4 regions of the Bacillus sp. SCT118 genome follow, and region 3 is predicted to be linked to each of the others. Evidence: predicted binding sites of a transcription regulator. Region 3 holds the regulator's gene; each other region holds the start of a gene.
What was found. Region 3 encodes LexA, which represses DNA repair genes until DNA is damaged. Its sites were predicted from a motif close to CGAACATATGTTCG; they were not measured.
Positions count from the first base shown of each region.

Region 1: a site for LexA is predicted at 2,359-2,372, ahead of ACQVGT_RS09030 (DNA polymerase IV). Genes of this name have one in related genera too.
Region 2: a site for LexA is predicted at 2,247-2,260, ahead of ACQVGT_RS13980 (ImmA/IrrE family metallo-endopeptidase). Genes of this name have one in related genera too.
Region 4: a site for LexA is predicted at 2,108-2,121, ahead of ruvA (Holliday junction branch migration protein RuvA). Genes of this name have one in related genera too.

Region 1 covers NZ_CP191225.1:1,745,418-1,749,630, reverse strand. The annotation lists gene ACQVGT_RS09045 (antibiotic biosynthesis monooxygenase family protein) at 1-78, opposite strand, end outside; gene ACQVGT_RS09040 (GNAT family N-acetyltransferase) at 88-558, opposite strand; gene ACQVGT_RS09035 (YolD-like family protein) at 743-1,081, opposite strand; gene ACQVGT_RS09030 (DNA polymerase IV) at 1,078-2,316, opposite strand; gene ACQVGT_RS09025 (YqzH family protein) at 2,482-2,688, shown strand; gene ACQVGT_RS09020 (MDR family MFS transporter) at 3,220-4,213, shown strand, end outside.
Region 2 covers NZ_CP191225.1:2,742,498-2,746,710, forward strand. The annotation lists gene ACQVGT_RS13960 (ATP-binding protein) at 1-692, opposite strand, end outside; gene ACQVGT_RS13965 (hypothetical protein) at 598-1,428, opposite strand; gene ACQVGT_RS13970 (YjzJ family protein) at 1,415-1,594, opposite strand; gene xre (HTH-type transcriptional regulator Xre) at 1,773-2,114, shown strand; gene ACQVGT_RS13980 (ImmA/IrrE family metallo-endopeptidase) at 2,276-2,872, shown strand; gene ACQVGT_RS13985 (manganese catalase) at 2,916-3,752, opposite strand; gene ACQVGT_RS13990 (poly-gamma-glutamate hydrolase family protein) at 3,829-4,213, opposite strand, start outside.
Region 3 covers NZ_CP191225.1:2,142,207-2,146,419, reverse strand. The annotation lists gene pghL (gamma-polyglutamate hydrolase PghL) at 1-515, shown strand, start outside; gene ACQVGT_RS11140 (YndM family protein) at 542-991, opposite strand; gene fosB (metallothiol transferase FosB) at 1,197-1,631, shown strand; partial or broken gene ACQVGT_RS11130 (hypothetical protein) at 1,540-1,797, shown strand; gene lexA (transcriptional repressor LexA) at 2,169-2,786, opposite strand; gene yneA (cell division suppressor protein YneA) at 2,936-3,253, shown strand; gene ACQVGT_RS11115 (YneB family resolvase-like protein) at 3,272-3,925, shown strand; gene ACQVGT_RS11110 (DUF896 domain-containing protein) at 3,989-4,213, shown strand, end outside.
Region 4 covers NZ_CP191225.1:1,415,589-1,419,801, forward strand. The annotation lists gene iolG (inositol 2-dehydrogenase) at 1-109, shown strand, start outside; gene ACQVGT_RS07140 (MFS transporter) at 180-1,487, shown strand; gene bofC (sporulation cell-cell signaling protein BofC) at 1,535-2,047, shown strand; gene ruvA (Holliday junction branch migration protein RuvA) at 2,186-2,791, shown strand; gene ruvB (Holliday junction branch migration DNA helicase RuvB) at 2,802-3,806, shown strand; gene ACQVGT_RS07160 (DUF2905 domain-containing protein) at 3,799-3,999, shown strand; gene queA (tRNA preQ1(34) S-adenosylmethionine ribosyltransferase-isomerase QueA) at 4,029-4,213, shown strand, end outside.

The DNA of each region.
Region 1 (4,213 bases), 400 kb from region 3:
GTCATTTTCGCTTTTGACAGAAGAAAAAATGACTGCATAGTAAGGAGGCTCAGGTGTTTTTGATAAAAAATTCATCATATTTCCCCCTCATATGTTTTTGACAAACAGTACCCTGTCTTGGCCTGGGCCATCATAGTTTGCAAACACTGAGATGCCATTTACCGTCTTGGTGCCCTTTTCAATATCAAACCCCAATTTTGTGTGATATGCGATTGATACCTTATTCACAGGTGAAGTGACGCACTTTACCCGGGTGCAGCCTCTTTGTTTTACTGTTTCGATAAATACATCATACAATTGTTTCCCAATTTGCATTTTTCTGAAATCTGGATGCACACCGGAAAAATGAATGTACGCCGTTTCAGAATCCGATTGCGATTGAAATCCGATTAAAAATCCCGTCATGCTGTTATGTTCGGATGTAATAAAGCTTGTGTCCTGAAAATGCTCAAAAAATAGTCTCGGCAATTTTTCTTTCAGCTGTCTGCCGCCCCACCATTCATTCAGTACAGACGTTACCATTTCATAATCTGAAGACGTGATTGTTCGAATATCCATTACGATTTGATCTCCCTCCGTCTGGCAAAACGAATGTCAGCTCTTTTTCTCACAATATAAAAATTATATTTTGCCTGGCTGGAATTGTAAATGCCTTCTTTCCTTTATCATACGTTTCCAGACTGCCGAGGGAACAATGTTTCATCATTTTAGCCTATTTCTCCCCCAAGCAGGAGGAGAGACTTTACAGCACAATATCAAGCACTTGATCAAGTCTCAGCTTATAAAGCTGATCCTCGTCTCCTTTTATCCATACTGCTTTTTCAAACTCTTCATACCGGCAGATCTTCCCGGTGCAGCGGACAATCTCACCGTCCTGAAAGCAGCTGACAGTGATATCCTGAGCGAACTCCATCGCGGCGCAAAGCGTTTGATTCATCTCTTCCAGCTTATCGGGGTCAAGGATCGGCTTTTGCAGCTTCTGTTTAAGTCGCTTTCTCTCCAGCAGGCTTTGCTTATGTTCCGGCAGAAACATCCTGCTCCCTTCCCACAGCAGGTTGCCCCTTTTTAAATGATCGTTCATTTATAATGCCCCCCTATTTTAGCCGCACGTTCAAATGCCTGGCCTGCCGCTGTCAGTGACGCCGCCCTGATGATTGCTGTGTCGCCGAATCGATTTTTAATGCCGTCCATCACATAGCCTAGGCTCATTTTCTTTGCATAATCCTGAAATAAATTGAGCTGCCATATGTCATCAGATGAGAGCTGAGACAGATTGACACCGAGACGGCGGACAGGTTTCCCGTCCCAAAATGTAAGAAACAGCCGGCGTACAGCCTCATATACATCCTGCGTAGAATTAGTCGGCTCTGCCAGCTTCACTTGCCGGTTGAAGCCCGTCGGCCAATCAAAATCAGCACCCCGGCAGCTCACTGACACCGTCTGCCCCATGACCCCGGCGTTTCGGCTTCGCCTGCACACTTCTTCACTCAGCTCAAGCAATACGACCTTGATTTCTTTGTCAAAGTGTTCGTAGTCTCTCGGGAGAGTCATTCCATGGCCTATCGCCTTTTGCCCGTCCAGAGACGAAGTTGACACAGGGGAATAGTCGATTCCGTTTGCCGTCATCCACAGCACGTGGCCGTTAATGCCCCATTTCTTTTTTAAAAGATCGAGCGGAAAAGCCGCGAGCCCGCCGATCGTGCTGATGCCCATTCGATTTAAATGATGCTTCATGCGGCTCCCGACGCCAAACATGCTGCCCACCGGGAGCGGCCACATTTCGGTTTTCATATTTTCTTTCGTTAAGGTAAAAATACCGTTCGTATTCTTTTTTGCAAAATTGTCACACGCAATTTTGGCCAGCGCTTTGTTAGGGCCGATTCCGACCCGTGCATAAACGCCGATCTCCCGCATGATTCTGCCCTGAATGCTTTTCGCGATCTCCATCGGCGTCCCAAACAGCTTCTGGCTGCCTGTAATGTCCATGAACTGTTCATCGATAGAATAAGGCTCCACAAGGTCTGTATACTCCTCTAGAATGGCCGTAATTTGCAGTGATACATCAATATACCGTTGCATACGCGGCCGGAGCACAACAGCCTCAGGACACTTTTCCTGCGCCTCCCACAGCCGTGAAGCATTCACCACACCCTTTTGTTTCGCCAGCGGGCAGGCAGCCAATACGACTCCGCCCCTTTTTTCAGGGTCACCCGAAACAATGACGGGCCTATTTTTCAAATGTGGATTTTCCGCTTTCTCTACAGATGCATAAAACGATTGCATGTCAACGAGAAAAATCACTTTTTCTTTCATCATACACACCTCTAAAAAGAACTTATGTTCGTTTTTCATTATATGCGAAAGTATGTTCGTTTTATACTGGTAAATGATTCTTGTCTGACAGAAAATATGATCCAAGGGTTTGAGAGAAGAAAAACATTTAGTAGAATAAAAGCGAAGCATAAGGATAGGAGAGTCATGATGGAGAAATTTGTCGAAAAAATGATGGAACAGGCATTGCGGCAATACGGCAGAAACGTTGCTATAGATCCGTTAAGCCCGTATGAAAAACAAAGCCTGAAAGCGGCTCTACAAGAGAGACGGAATGAAGAACCAGATGAGGATTTGCATGCGCATATAGAAGATATCATTTATGACTATGTCACAAACCAAGGCCTGTTCTCTTAAACGCATGACTGTCAGTTCTTTCAGCCGCTGATGCGGCTTCCCTTTGAAAACACCGCCTGAAACAAATAAACAGTCTCAGGCTTACAGAAAAAGCAGGATTTTCTCACGCTCCATAGATTCATATGGCCCATAAAATTTCCCTCAATGTTCGCGCAAAACGGAATAAGCTGTCCATGATCACGCGTATACACTTTTTCGAAGAGATGTGCTCTCTTGTTCTGTCATGCGGTCCATCGGTTTTCAGCTTACATCTTGATCTCATAGCCGGTTTCACTGCCGATATGATCTACGTCCTGGCGGCTTAAACTAACACACTCTCACAGACCAATCGCTTTGCTTTTCATCGGACATCCCGTCATTTTCCTTCTTCAATTTCAAGATGTAAACCCCGTCAGCCACACGCATCCTCAACGCATAGTATATTGCCATCCATACAATCAGGCATACTACATGTCAAAAACGAAATATTTTGAATGATCTATTGGAGAAGGAAATTTTTTCATATATGATAGACAGGAGAGAATATAATTCATGAAGAAATGGAAAGATATCCACCCGATCAGCTGGACAATTATAATCGGAACCATTTTCGGCAGAATGGCAACATCGATGAGCATTCCTTTTTTAGCGATTTATTTGACAGCCGTCCAAGGCGCATCAGCTTCCTATGCAGGGCTGGTCATTGCCGCGAGCTCATCAGTCGGCATCCTCGCAAGCTTTTACGGCGGATATATCTCAGATAAATTCGGCAGAAAAAACATGATGCTTGTATCGATTTTCGGATGGATGCTGGTATTTGCAGGCTTTGCGGCGGCATCTCATCTCTGGGTGTTTTTTGTAGTTAACGCATTAAACGGTCTTTGCAAATCACTGTTTGAGCCCGCTTCAAAGGCCTTGCTGTCTGATATGACAGAAGAAAAAACGAGACTGCTAGTTTTTAATTTACGCTATGCAGCTATTAATATCGGCGTTGTCTTCGGACCTGTGCTTGGCCTATATTTCGGCTCATCGCAATCGACTACGCCCTTTTTGGTGCCTGCAGTCATTTACGGACTATACGGAATTGTGCTTGCCCTCCAATTTAAAAAACATCCATCCTTATCAGCACCAGCCCAGTCCCGAAATATGAGCGTGCGGGAAGCGTTTATGGTCACGCAAAAGGATTATCTTTTTACCATTGCTTTGGTCGGCATTACGCTATGCACCTTCGGCTACTCACAATTCAGTTCCACATTCCCTCAGTATATGGCACAGAACCCCTTGATCAGCAATGGAACGAAGCTGTATGGGCTGATGCTGACATTAAACGCAATCGTTGTGTTGGCGACGCAATTTCCCATTGTCCATTTTGCAAAACGGTTTTCGCCGCTTTGTTCTCTGATGCTCGGTAATGTGATGGTTAGTATCAGCATGGCCATTTTCACCGTATCGCACGGTGTTCCATCAATTGTGATGATTGTCATCACATTTACAATCGGCGAAGTTCTTTTATTCTCTATGATGGATTTGTATGTAGACCAGATTG
Region 2 (4,213 bases), 600 kb from region 3:
CGTACAAGTGCTTCAATTGTCAGCTCGCTCGAAAGCAAAATCGGTTTATGATTTAAGTAGCGATAATTGAGTACCGAATACATTTGCTCTAATTGCCAATCTGTAGCGCGGGGTTTGCCGTTAACCGGTTTAAACAGATCATCAATGAACAGCACATCCGCCTGCTTCATCCGGTTCAGCTTCGCTTCTAATAGGGCAAAATCATTTTTCAGATCAGTAAAGCCTTCCACGAACGGAAAATAAATGACAGGCACATAGCATGTTCTCATTAATTCGTTGGCAGCGGCAGTCAAAAGGTGTGTTTTCCCTGATCCAGGCTGTCCTAAAAGAGCAATGCTGTTTTTTCGGCAATCCTTGATTTGTTCATAATCGGCAACATACTCTTTTGTACACTCAAATGCGTCTTTTATGGCCTGCGGCTTTCCCTCCGTGCGGAATTCCTTGAAGCCCAGCTGTCTGAAAGCGTGGGTAATCTCACTTGCACCCAGCAGCCGCTTCACTTTCCGTTCTGCCATGCAGCTGCACATCGTCCAAACTTCCAGGCCATTCTGCCTGACGAGATAACCTCCCTGATCCTTGCAGCGTAGGCAATCATACCTACTTACGTCTGATTCGGCCGGTTTGTCCACCAGTAATGGACGTCTCCCTCTTCTCAGCTCGTCCAAAATCTGTTCGATTGTTCGTTTTGTCATGTTTTTTCATCCTCTCATTCTGAATTGCGGCATTCTTTTTGGCTTGCTGCGCGAAAAATCGATCTTCAATGAATTTCGAGCAGTAGCGAAAAGCCTTGATTGTTTCAGAAGCGGCGGTCCGCCGGTTTTCAAAAGCCTGAAAGCATTCTTCAAGCCATTTGATTGTTTGCGTGACAGGAACGCCGATGGCAACAATGCGGGCGATGGCTTGATAATCTCTTGAGGAAGGATACACGGTGCGTCCTTCTTGAGCCGACCGTAATTGTGTAAACCGCTTCGCAATGTGATCCACTGCATCATCAGCAGCAGTATATTTGTTTGTTTTATCTATATCTGTACGGTCGTTTGTGTCCGGTGTCTGCGGCGAAAATGGCCGTTCTTTTAGACTCCCGTGTACAGTATTGTCCGATCTGAAGCTGAATTTTTTGGAATGCTTTACCGAAATCATCAGTCCGTATGGCGCACGGACGGCCTTTATGTAATCATGGTTTTCGAGAAGCTCCAGCCATCTTCTGACGGTTTTTTCACTTACGCCGAAGACTGCCGCCATTTCTCTCGCTTTTAACGGCTTATGGCCAAGGACGATGCCCCAGCTTACGCCGTCTTTTTCGGTTTCTTTTGTTGTTGAGCTGATAAACCAGAGAAACAGCCATAGCGCCGGGCCAATTTTGTCATAATGTTCTGAATTCAGTAACCCTGAATACGTCGGAAAAGGATAGCTTTTATCGTTTTTCATTGTACGCCGCTTCTCCTTTTAACATCATGTATGCTTGAAACTGTTCCTGCGTTTCAAAGTGAAACACCGGAAGTCCGCAAGCGGTGAACGAAATGGTGCCGCCGGATTGTACGAGATGGCGCTGATCTATGGGATTTTCACTAAAAACGATTTGGATCGGATACATGTGATCACTCTCCTGATCTTTTTTTGATACATTTTGTATCGGATGTTACCAAGTATAAACGATACAAACTGTATCATCAAGTTATTTTTGATACTTTTTTTATCATAACTTTATTTTGATACATATTGTATCTATAATCATAAGTAACTTAGGGAGTTTAAAAAAGAGAGGTCATAGTATGATAGGCGGCAGATTGAAGAGTCTCAGAGGGAAAAGGACACAGGAAGAAATCGCATCACACATCGGTGTGTCACGGGCACGATATTCCCACTATGAAAACGGGCGAAGCGAACCTGATTACGACACACTCCAAAAGCTGGCTGATTACTTTCAAGTAACGACTGATTACTTATTAACGGGAAAAGACAAAAAATCCGATGACGATATGTTCTCAGATCCGGACCTGCAGCTTGCATACCGCGATATGCAGGATTTTTCCCCAGAAAGCAAACAGCAGGCCATCGAATTTATCAACTATTTAAAAGAAAAAGAGAAAAACCGCAAACCGAAAAATAAATAAATCGTTCTCTGTTCTCTAAAACATATAAAAAGTAGACCGATATAAAGAAAAAAGTGTTTATTTTTTAAAGAAAAGGGAAAGATTTCTACACTACTTTCCAGTCCTATACGGGCTTTTCTTTCTCGCTAAAACAGAACAAATGTTCGAAAGGGAGTATTCAATTGGGCGATTACTTATCACATCTGGAGGAATACGTTAAAAATTTATACGGCCGGCTGGGCATCACATCCCCTCATCACATTGACATGCTGAAAATCGCAAAGGATCTGGATATTTGGGTGCATTTTGAGGATATGGGGAGCATGATGGTGAAATACGACGGCATGTACAGTATCGTATTGAACCAAAAAAAGTCACGGGAAGAGCAATGGGAGGATTTTGGCCATGAGCTGTGCCACGTGTTAAAGCATGCAGGCAATCATTTTCAGATGAACAAGCTCTTCAGAGAGCTTCAGGAATTTCAGGCAAATCAATTTATGTACCACTTCTGTGTGCCAACCTTTATGCTGTTGCAGATGGAACTGCCGCAATGGAGAAGCCAGGCACTCGCCACAATTTCGGCGGTATTCCGGGTAACAAAGGAATTTGCTGATAAAAGGCTTGACATGTTTGAACGGCGTAAAGCAGGTATTCAATTTCAGAAGCGGCTCGCTTATTTATTATCCCACAAGCGGCCACATGCGTACGAGGAAGGCGATCAGCAGCACTTGCATGTTGCTGAGGAAAAAGCGTTATATCATATTGGCAAAAACATCTGATCAAATACGGGCTAAGGATATATTCCTCAGCCCAGAAGAGAACCTAACATTTCGACATTGGGGGAACTGTATTATGCAGCCACATGGGCGCCGGTTTAAGATGAGGCGCAGATGCGAACGCAATCGGAGCCGGGATATACCTGAATTCACCCCGGCCGTCAAAGGCTTCCCCATGTGCCCATCTTCCTTGTGAGCTTTCATCCCCCCTGGAAAAGTTAAACAGGTCATAGGAGACTTCCTGCTTTTCGAGCTCACGCGGAAACGTCGTCGGGACGACAATATCCCGTTCTCTTTCCTCCAGCTCTTTAATGGCCGCGTACCACATATTTTGATGATAGGTATCCCTTGCAATCAAAAATGACAGCATATCTCTTACCCCTGGATCATCGGTCATGGCATAAAGCCGTGTCACCTGAAGGCGTCCTTGGGCCTCCGCATTTAAGTTAGCGCGAAAATCGGCCAGCAGGTTTCCGCTTGAGATAATGTATTTTGCATTCCACGGATAGCCCTCACTATCTGATGCCATCGCCCCCAATCCGGACACAATCGCGTGCTGAGGATTCATCCCTGACATGACTGCTGCGATAGCGGGATTGCTTTTATAAGCATCCTCCTGTACATCCGCGGGTGCATTGTCCAGAAGCCTGGAAATCATCGTTGCCAGCATTTCTACGTGCCCAATCTCTTCGGTCCCCACATCATATAACAAATCTTTATACTTAGCATCCGCCCTGCAGTTAAACCCTTGAAACAAATACTGCATCATGACGCTAATTTCACCGAATTGGCCGCCGAGCACCTCTTGAAGTTTTTTCGCATAAACCGGATCGGGATGAGCTGGCTTTGCTTGATATTGAAGCTCTTTTATATGATAAAACATGAATCATTCCTCCCCACACTTTCGCACAACCCCAGCGTATGAAGGAATAGGCCCACCGTGCAGGTCCCGTCTAGTTTTATTTATAAAAGCCAAGCTTGACGGCTTCCACATATCGATCAAACAAATCGTTTTGTATGTAGCTTTTATCACGGCACCCAAAATTGCGGAATAGCGCGTTTCGCTGCGCCGTGCTTACCTCCAATTGCAGTCCCATTTCTCTTTTCGTCCGATTGACAATATTGTTTGGGTGTACACCTGCCAGGCGGTCTTTCTCATTAGTGAGCTCGGCGCTAAAACCCGCTTCATTCAGACGCTCACAAATGAGCTTGGCTTTTTTACGATCCGCCCCGCCGACCAATGTATGCGGGATTTTCGGATCATAATACCCGTGAAACGCTAATGCGTAATGGTGGGCATTCACTTTTTCTAAAGCCAGCGGCTCATCAAAACGAATGCTAGTG
Region 3 (4,213 bases):
TTGTTTTAGCTATTCACGGAGGAGGTATTGAAGGCGGGACAAGTGAAGTAGCGAGAGAGCTCAGCAAAGAGTACTCGATGTATTTATTTGAAGGCTTAAAATCGGCAGGAAACTCAGTCCTGCACATTACGAGCACGCACTTTGATGAACCTCGGGCCCTTAAAATGACGGGAAACCATGAATATGTCATTTCATTACACGGGTACGCAGAAGAAGATCAGCAGATCGAAGTCGGCGGTACAGATCGCGTAAGAGCGGCGGATTTAGTTGAGAAATTGCAGCATGCCGGTTTTCCTGCTGTATTGCTCAATACGGACCATCCACATGCGGGCGTTAGTCCGAATAACATTGCAAATAAATCAAAAACAGGTTTAAGTATCCAGATAGAAATGAGCACTGGCTTTCGAAAGTCTTTGTTCGGCATCTTTTCTTTAAAAAGCAGAGCTGTTACTCAAAATGAGAGGTTTTATGAGTTTACAGAAGTAATGTTCCGTTTTCTCAAAAATAGCTACTGAAAAATAGGAGGCGATAAGACAGCCTCCTATTCTTTATGCTTCTCATTCGTTTCGGGAAACAGCTCGTCCGCGGCTTCCGTTTGATACTGCAACGTGTTATCTCTCGCTGACAGTTCATTTCGGAAATTTTCATCAAGTACATTTTTCAGTAAATACCGATGAAAAAAGTATTCAAAAACAGTAAGACAGGCAGCAGAAAGGAGAGCTGCTCCAAATGGTGAGAAATCGTTTCTTGTTTGGGTTAAAACAAATACCCAAAGAATAACGAATGAAAGGCCAAAGTCAGCCAATGAAGCTGTAATATTGTTTGTTCTGGGTAAGACGAGCATGTCACCAGAAAGATAAGAAACAAAACCTAAGAAAAGTGCAATAAACATCACACTTAAAAAGGATGCGTGATAGACTCTGTCCAAAATCACATATAAAAGGGCGAGAGTGAAAGCAATCTTTGAAGCAAGCGCAATGATATGTTTCATTTGACCACCTAAATTGTTATTTTTTGAAGGAAATTCTTGGGCGTAAACAAGTGATAAATAATGCAATTCAAAACCATTCATAATGTCATGTTACTATTTTAAACAGTCCGTTTTTGTTTACACTGGTATTTTTTTCAGCTGTATGAAACTTTCTTATGAAAAAGTCGTATATGTGGATGATCAGCTTTCAAGGGGGGAATGATTTGTGGAGATAAAAGGAATCAATCACTTGCTATTTTCAGTTTCGCATTTGGATACATCGATTGATTTTTATCAAAAAGTGTTTGGTGCAAAGCTATTGGTAAAGGGAAGAACAACTGCATATTTTGATATGAACGGCATCTGGCTAGCTCTTAATGAAGAACCAGACATCCCGAGAAATGACATTAAGCTTTCTTATACCCATATTGCTTTTACAATTGAAGATCATGAATTTGAGGAGGTGTCAGCTAAATTAAAAAGACAACATGTCAATATTTTGCCTGGCAGAGAACGAGATGAACGCGATCGAAAATCAATTTATTTTACCGACCCTGACGGCCACAAATTTGAATTTCATACCGGAACCCTTCAAGACAGGCTTCGATATTACAAACAAGAAAAAACGCATATGCACTTTTATGATGAAACGGCCTTTTGATATCACAACCATATTTCATATAAGGTTAAATTGAAAGAAGGGTGTTGGGGGAGACTTTATGTTTGGGGAAGGTTTCTACCCGACTTGTTCAACGATGCCATATCTTTTGAACTGCACAAGTGATTGGGTGAAGGTGAAATTGAAATACACATTACATTTTATATGAAGAAAGCGAGCTGTTTTAACAGAAATATGAACTAATTAAACTGTGTACTAAATTTTCATTATATTTCAATTGCCTCGCCCCTTAATAAATATGAAACCGCATCCTTCCACGACCTAAAAAATGAAACGTTTTTAAGAAGATAGCGTCTAATATTCTAAACGTTCATATTTTGATAAAAGTTTCCTGAAGGAAAGAAAATTTCTTGACTTCAACAATCTTTTGGTGGATAATTATGGTGTAAACATGATGTTCTTTTTCCTCCTATTCAGGCTCGCACCCAAAAGTCAGGGCGAGCCTGCTTTTTTTGAACAACAAACCCCCTCTCCGTAAAGGAAGAGGGGGTTATTTCATGCATCTGATAGATCAATAGATTAATGGACGGTTCTGAACACGCCAATCACTTTCCCTAGAATGCTGACATTCTGCAAAATGATAGGTTCCATCGTTGGGTTCTCAGGCTGCAAGCGAATGTGGGTATCCTCTTTATAGAATCGTTTTACAGTTGCTTCATCATCTTCTGTCATCGCAACTACAATTTCCCCATTGTTCGCTGTGTTTTGCTGTTTAACGATGACATAGTCCTTATCGAGAATACCGGCATCTATCATACTGTCTCCCATAATCTCCAGCATAAATACATGCTCGTCTGGAGGAACCATGCGGTCAGGGAGCGGAAAATATTCTTCAATATTTTCTACTGCTGTAATAGGAGATCCCGCCGTGACTTTCCCGATGACCGGTACATTAACGACCTGGCTTTGCGGAATGTCTACTTCTTCATCAAGAATTTCTATTGCTCTTGGTTTTGTCGGATCCCGTCTGATCAGTCCTTTTGTTTCCAAGCGGGCCAAATGGCCGTGGACAGTAGAGCTGGACGCAAGCCCGACAGCCTCTCCGATCTCTCTAACGGAAGGCGGATATCCTTTTGATTTAACCTCTGCTTTAATAAAACGGAGGATATCAAGTTGCCTTTTTGATAGCTTCGTCATTTTTCGCACCTCAAAACGTCGATTTTAAGAAGATTATAGCATGATTTTCCTTACAGTACAAACATAGGTTCGAAAAAACAATTGACAGAAACGTTTGTTCGTATATACTGAAATTATAAAAATGCGAACAAACATTCCTGTTGGGGGTTATGATCATGAGTAAAGAATCTATTATTTTTGTCGGTCTGTTCACAGTGATTTTGAGCGCGGTTATCCTTATGCTGTCATATACAAGCAGCGGCCAGGAGCTTAATCAGTATGTTAAAATAGAAGTCCAGCAAGGCGACACACTTTGGTCAATTGCTGATCAGGTAGCAGATACAAAAAAGATAAACAAAAATGATTTTATTGAATGGGTAGCTGATAAAAATCAACTACAGACATCTGATATCCAGCCGGGTGATGAGTTAGTGATCCCATTGAAAAAGAAGCATCAGGATGCATATGAATTGGCAACTGTAAGATAGAGAGGAAAGAGAGATAAAATGAAAGCACTCATTTATGCCCGTGTAAGCACAAATAAAGAACAGCAGGAAACGTCATTAAAGCGGCAGGAGGAGGAGCTTACGGCCATTGCAGCGGAGAACGGCATGGAAGTGGTCAAAGTGATTTCAGAAAAAGCCAGCGGATATGAAATGGATCGGGATGGTGTATTTGAGCTGCTTGATGAGATTAAGAACGCTGGAATTGATGTCATTTTGGTTCAAGACGAGACAAGGCTCGGGCGGGGAAACGCAAAAATCGCACTGCTTCATTGTATTTACAGAGAAGGTGTGAAAGTCTATACAACGGCTCACAGAGGTGAACTGGAGTTATCGGAGGCTGACTCAATGGTCTTGGAAATCGTCAGCATTGTGGAAGAGTATCAGCGAAAGATTCACAACATGAAAATCAGACGGGGAATGAAGCGTGCAGTAAAAAACGGTTTTAAACCGCAAAAAAACTTAAAAAACCAACATGAGAACAGTGGAAAAGAAAAAATAGAGGTGCCAATCTCTGAGATCGTCCGCCTAAGAGCGAATAAACTGACGTTTGCTGAAATCGCGGCTACCCTAAGAGGGTTTGGCTATGATGTCTCTAAAGCAACCGTTCACCGGCGTTTTCAGGAATACATAGAGAATGAAGAGACAGCAGAGTGAATCAGTTGTAAAACTTTTTTTGATCTAGTACTATATAGACAAAATGCAATAAAGGAGTTTAACATGATTTCAAACGCGAAAATTGCCAGAATTAATGAGCTTGCTGCCAAAGCTAAAGCTGGCGTTATTACAGAAGAAGAAAAAGCCGAACAGCAAAAGCTCCGTCAAGAGTACTTGAAAGGTTTTCGTTCTTCTATGAAGAACACGTTAAAAAGTGTGAAAATCATTGACCCAGAAGGCAATGATGTAACACCGGAAAAGCTAAAAAGAGAACAAAGAAATAACAAA
Region 4 (4,213 bases), 730 kb from region 3:
CACCGGCAATGACGGTTTACAGGCCGGAAGGATCGCCAGAGCAGCACAGCAATCGCTTGCTTTTGGCATGCCTGTCAGCATTGAGCACACTGAAAAAATCGCTTTTTAATCTAACAGGATTACAATTCAGCAAGCTTGGGTATATACTCCATTGATACTTTAAGTAGGCGGTGGAGAAAATGAATACAGTACATGCTAAAGGAAATGTTTTGAACAAAATCGGAATTCCTTCTCACATGGTTTGGGGTTATATTGGCGTTGTCATCTTTATGGTTGGAGACGGCCTCGAGCAAGGCTGGCTGTCTCCTTTTCTCGTTGATCATGGTCTCAGTATGCAGCAATCCGCATCGTTATTTACCATGTACGGCATTGCTGTCACCATCTCAGCTTGGCTTTCAGGAACGTTTGTCCAAACTTGGGGGCCGAGAAAAACGATGACTGTCGGATTGCTTGCATTTATCCTCGGTTCGGCCGCTTTTATCGGCTGGGCGATTCCTCATATGTATTATCCGGCTCTCTTGGGCAGCTATGCTCTTAGAGGCTTGGGATATCCGCTGTTTGCATACTCTTTTCTCGTATGGGTGTCATACAGCACCTCTCAAAATATTCTCGGCAAAGCCGTCGGCTGGTTTTGGTTTATGTTTACGTGCGGCCTTAACGTGCTCGGCCCGTTCTATTCCAGCTATGCAGTTCCGGCCTTTGGAGAAATCAATACGCTTTGGAGCGCTTTACTGTTTGTGGCGGCAGGCGGAATTCTTGCCTTATTTTTTAACAAAGATAAATTTACTCCGATACAAAAACAAGATCAGCCGAAATGGAAAGAACTGTCGAAGGCATTTACGATTATGTTTGAAAACCCAAAGGTAGGCATCGGCGGAGTGGTCAAGACGATTAATGCGATAGGACAATTTGGATTTGCCATCTTTCTTCCTACTTATTTAGCACGATACGGGTATTCGGTTTCGGAATGGCTGCAAATATGGGGGACGCTGTTTTTTGTGAATATTGTGTTTAATATCATTTTCGGTGCAGTCGGAGATAGACTTGGCTGGCGCAATACGGTCATGTGGTTTGGCGGTGTCGGATGCGGTATTTTTACGCTGGCGCTGTATTACACGCCTCAGCTGATCGGGCATCAGTATTGGGTGCTCATGATTATCGCCTGCTGCTACGGCGCGGCTTTAGCAGGGTACGTTCCATTAAGCGCGCTTTTGCCGACGCTTGCACCTGATAATAAAGGTGCTGCCATGTCAGTGTTGAATTTGGGATCTGGTTTATGTGCGTTTATCGCGCCGGGCATCGTGAGTCTTTTCATTGGGCCGCTCGGTGCAGGCGGCGTGATTTGGATCTTTGCGGCATTGTATTTTTTCAGTGCCTTTCTGACGCGATTCTTGACAATTTCTGAGCAAAGCACAGGTGTGTATACGGAGGAACGGTTTGTCAGGGAAAATGTGCAGACAAATTTTGATAAAACGGTTAAGCAGTAGCCTCTTTGGTCAAACTAATCATAAACGTGTGCAAAGAGGTGTAGAGGGTGAAACGATTCAGCACGGCGTATCTTTTGCTGGGCATTCTTTGCTCAGCGGCAGTATTTTTAATAGGAGCTCCTTCCCGCGCACTTGGCGCGGAAGTGGAGCACTATGAGCCGCTGCAGGTGCATGTGCAGCTTGAAAAGGTGTATTTGGACGGCGATGTCAGCATTGAGCATAAGCATGAAAAAGTGTTTTCTATGGATGATTTTTGGGCAGCTTATGCCGGATGGACGCTTGTGGAACAAAAAAAGGGATATGTGCTCTTCCGGAAGCAAATGGACGATATTTCTCCGCTCAGCAAGGTCAACGGGTATATCGGTGTATCGGATAATGGAGTGATTTCCACTTTTCATGGGCGGCCTGAGCCAGCTTCCGAACCAATTCAGTCTTTTTTTCAAATTGATTTAGAAAGGCTGGAAAGCCATATGCAAAAAAATCTGCTGAAAGGCATTCCATTTCGGACAAAAGCGGAGTTTGAGGATGTCATCGAACATATGAAGACATACAGCGGGTAGCGTCCGCTGATTGAAGACATGTATTCATGTCTTTTTTTTCGTGAAAGAATGAGAGAGAAGCGAACATATGTTAACTTTTCTATAAGACTTTGGCTGTTTTTATGGTACAATGAAGAACAGTCAAAGAGGTGAATTTGCGTGATTGAATTTGTTAAAGGGACGATTGATTATGTATCTCCCCAATATATTGTCATAGAGAACGGCGGCATCGGCTATCAGATTTTCACGCCGAATCCGTTTATATATAAGGAGAGAAGCCAAGAAACGATTTTTACATACCATCATATCAGAGAGGATGCTTTTTCGCTTTACGGTTTTTCAACAAGAGAGGAGAAGGCGCTCTTTACAAAGCTGTTAAACGTGACCGGAATTGGCCCGAAAGGAGCACTTGCCATCTTGGGCTCGGGTGATCCCGGAGCGGTCATCCAAGCAATTGAAAATGAGGATGAAGCTTTTTTGGTCAAGTTTCCTGGAGTAGGAAAGAAAACCGCACGCCAGATTATTCTAGATTTAAAAGGAAAGCTGGCAGATGTTGTGCCTGAAATGATTGAAAATCTGTTTAATCATGAAGAAAGGCTTGAAAAGCAAACAGCGGAAACGGCTCTTGAAGAAGCACTTGAAGCCCTCAGGGTTCTCGGATATGCTGAAAAAGAAATCAAAAAGGTGCTTCCTCACCTTAAAGAAGAAATTGGGCTGACAACAGACCAATATGTGAAAAAAGCATTACAAAAACTATTAAAGTAAGGTGATGTTCATGGATGAACGGCTCGTCTCAAGTGAAGCAGACAACCATGAATCAGTGATAGAGCAAAGCCTGAGGCCGCAAAATCTGGCACAGTATATCGGGCAGCATAAGGTAAAAGAAAATTTGCGCGTGTTTATAGATGCGGCGAAAATGAGACAGGAGACGCTGGATCATGTTCTTCTGTACGGGCCGCCCGGACTCGGAAAAACAACGCTTGCTTCCATTGTAGCCAATGAAATGGGAGTGGAATTGCGGACGACATCAGGGCCTGCGATTGAAAGGCCTGGTGATTTGGCTGCTATATTAACGGCGCTGGAACCGGGAGATGTATTATTTATTGATGAAATACATAGGCTGCACAGATCGATCGAAGAGGTGCTTTATCCTGCAATGGAAGACTTTTGCCTGGACATTGTGATTGGCAAAGGCCCATCTGCCCGCTCGGTTCGGCTCGACCTTCCGCCTTTTACGCTGGTGGGAGCCACGACGAGGGTGGGGCTTTTGACGGCTCCTTTAAGAGACAGATTCGGCGTGATGTCTCGCCTTGAGTACTATACACAAGAAGAACTGGCGGATATTGTCACAAGAACCGCTGATGTATTCGAGGTTGAGATTGATAAACCGTCGGCTCTTGAAATTGCAAGAAGATCGAGAGGGACGCCCCGCGTGGCGAACCGCCTGCTGAGAAGGGTGCGCGATTTCGCCCAAGTGCTGGGTGACAGCAGGATTACGGAAGACATTTCTCAGAATGCGCTGGAGCGGCTTCAGGTTGACCGCCTCGGTTTGGATCATATTGATCATAAGCTGCTGATGGGCATGATCGAAAAATTCAACGGCGGCCCAGTAGGCCTTGATACGATTTCAGCTACCATCGGCGAGGAATCGCATACGATTGAAGACGTATATGAACCATATCTGCTGCAAATTGGATTTATACAAAGAACGCCGCGTGGAAGGATCGTGACACCGGCCGTTTATCATCATTTCCAAATGGAGGCTCCCCGATATGACTGAATTTCCTAAGATCATTATGATTCTTGGTGCTGTTTTGCTTATTATCGGAGCAGTTTTGCATTTTGTCGGCAAGATGCCGGGAGATATTTTTGTAAAAAAAGGAAATGTCACGTTTTTCTTCCCGGTTGTCATTTGTATTATTATAAGTGTGGTATTATCAATTTTGCTTAATCTTTTTGGCAGAATGAAATAACAAAAGACTAGAATAAAGGTGAAATCATCATGAAAGTCGATTTATTTGATTTTGAACTACCAGAACGTTTAATTGCACAAGTACCGTTGGAGCAGCGTGATGCTTCAAGGCTGATGGTGCTCGATAAACATACAGGAGAGCTTACTGACAGCTCGTTTAAACACATTATCAGCTTCTTTAACGAAGGCGATTGTCTTGTCCTGAACAATACCCG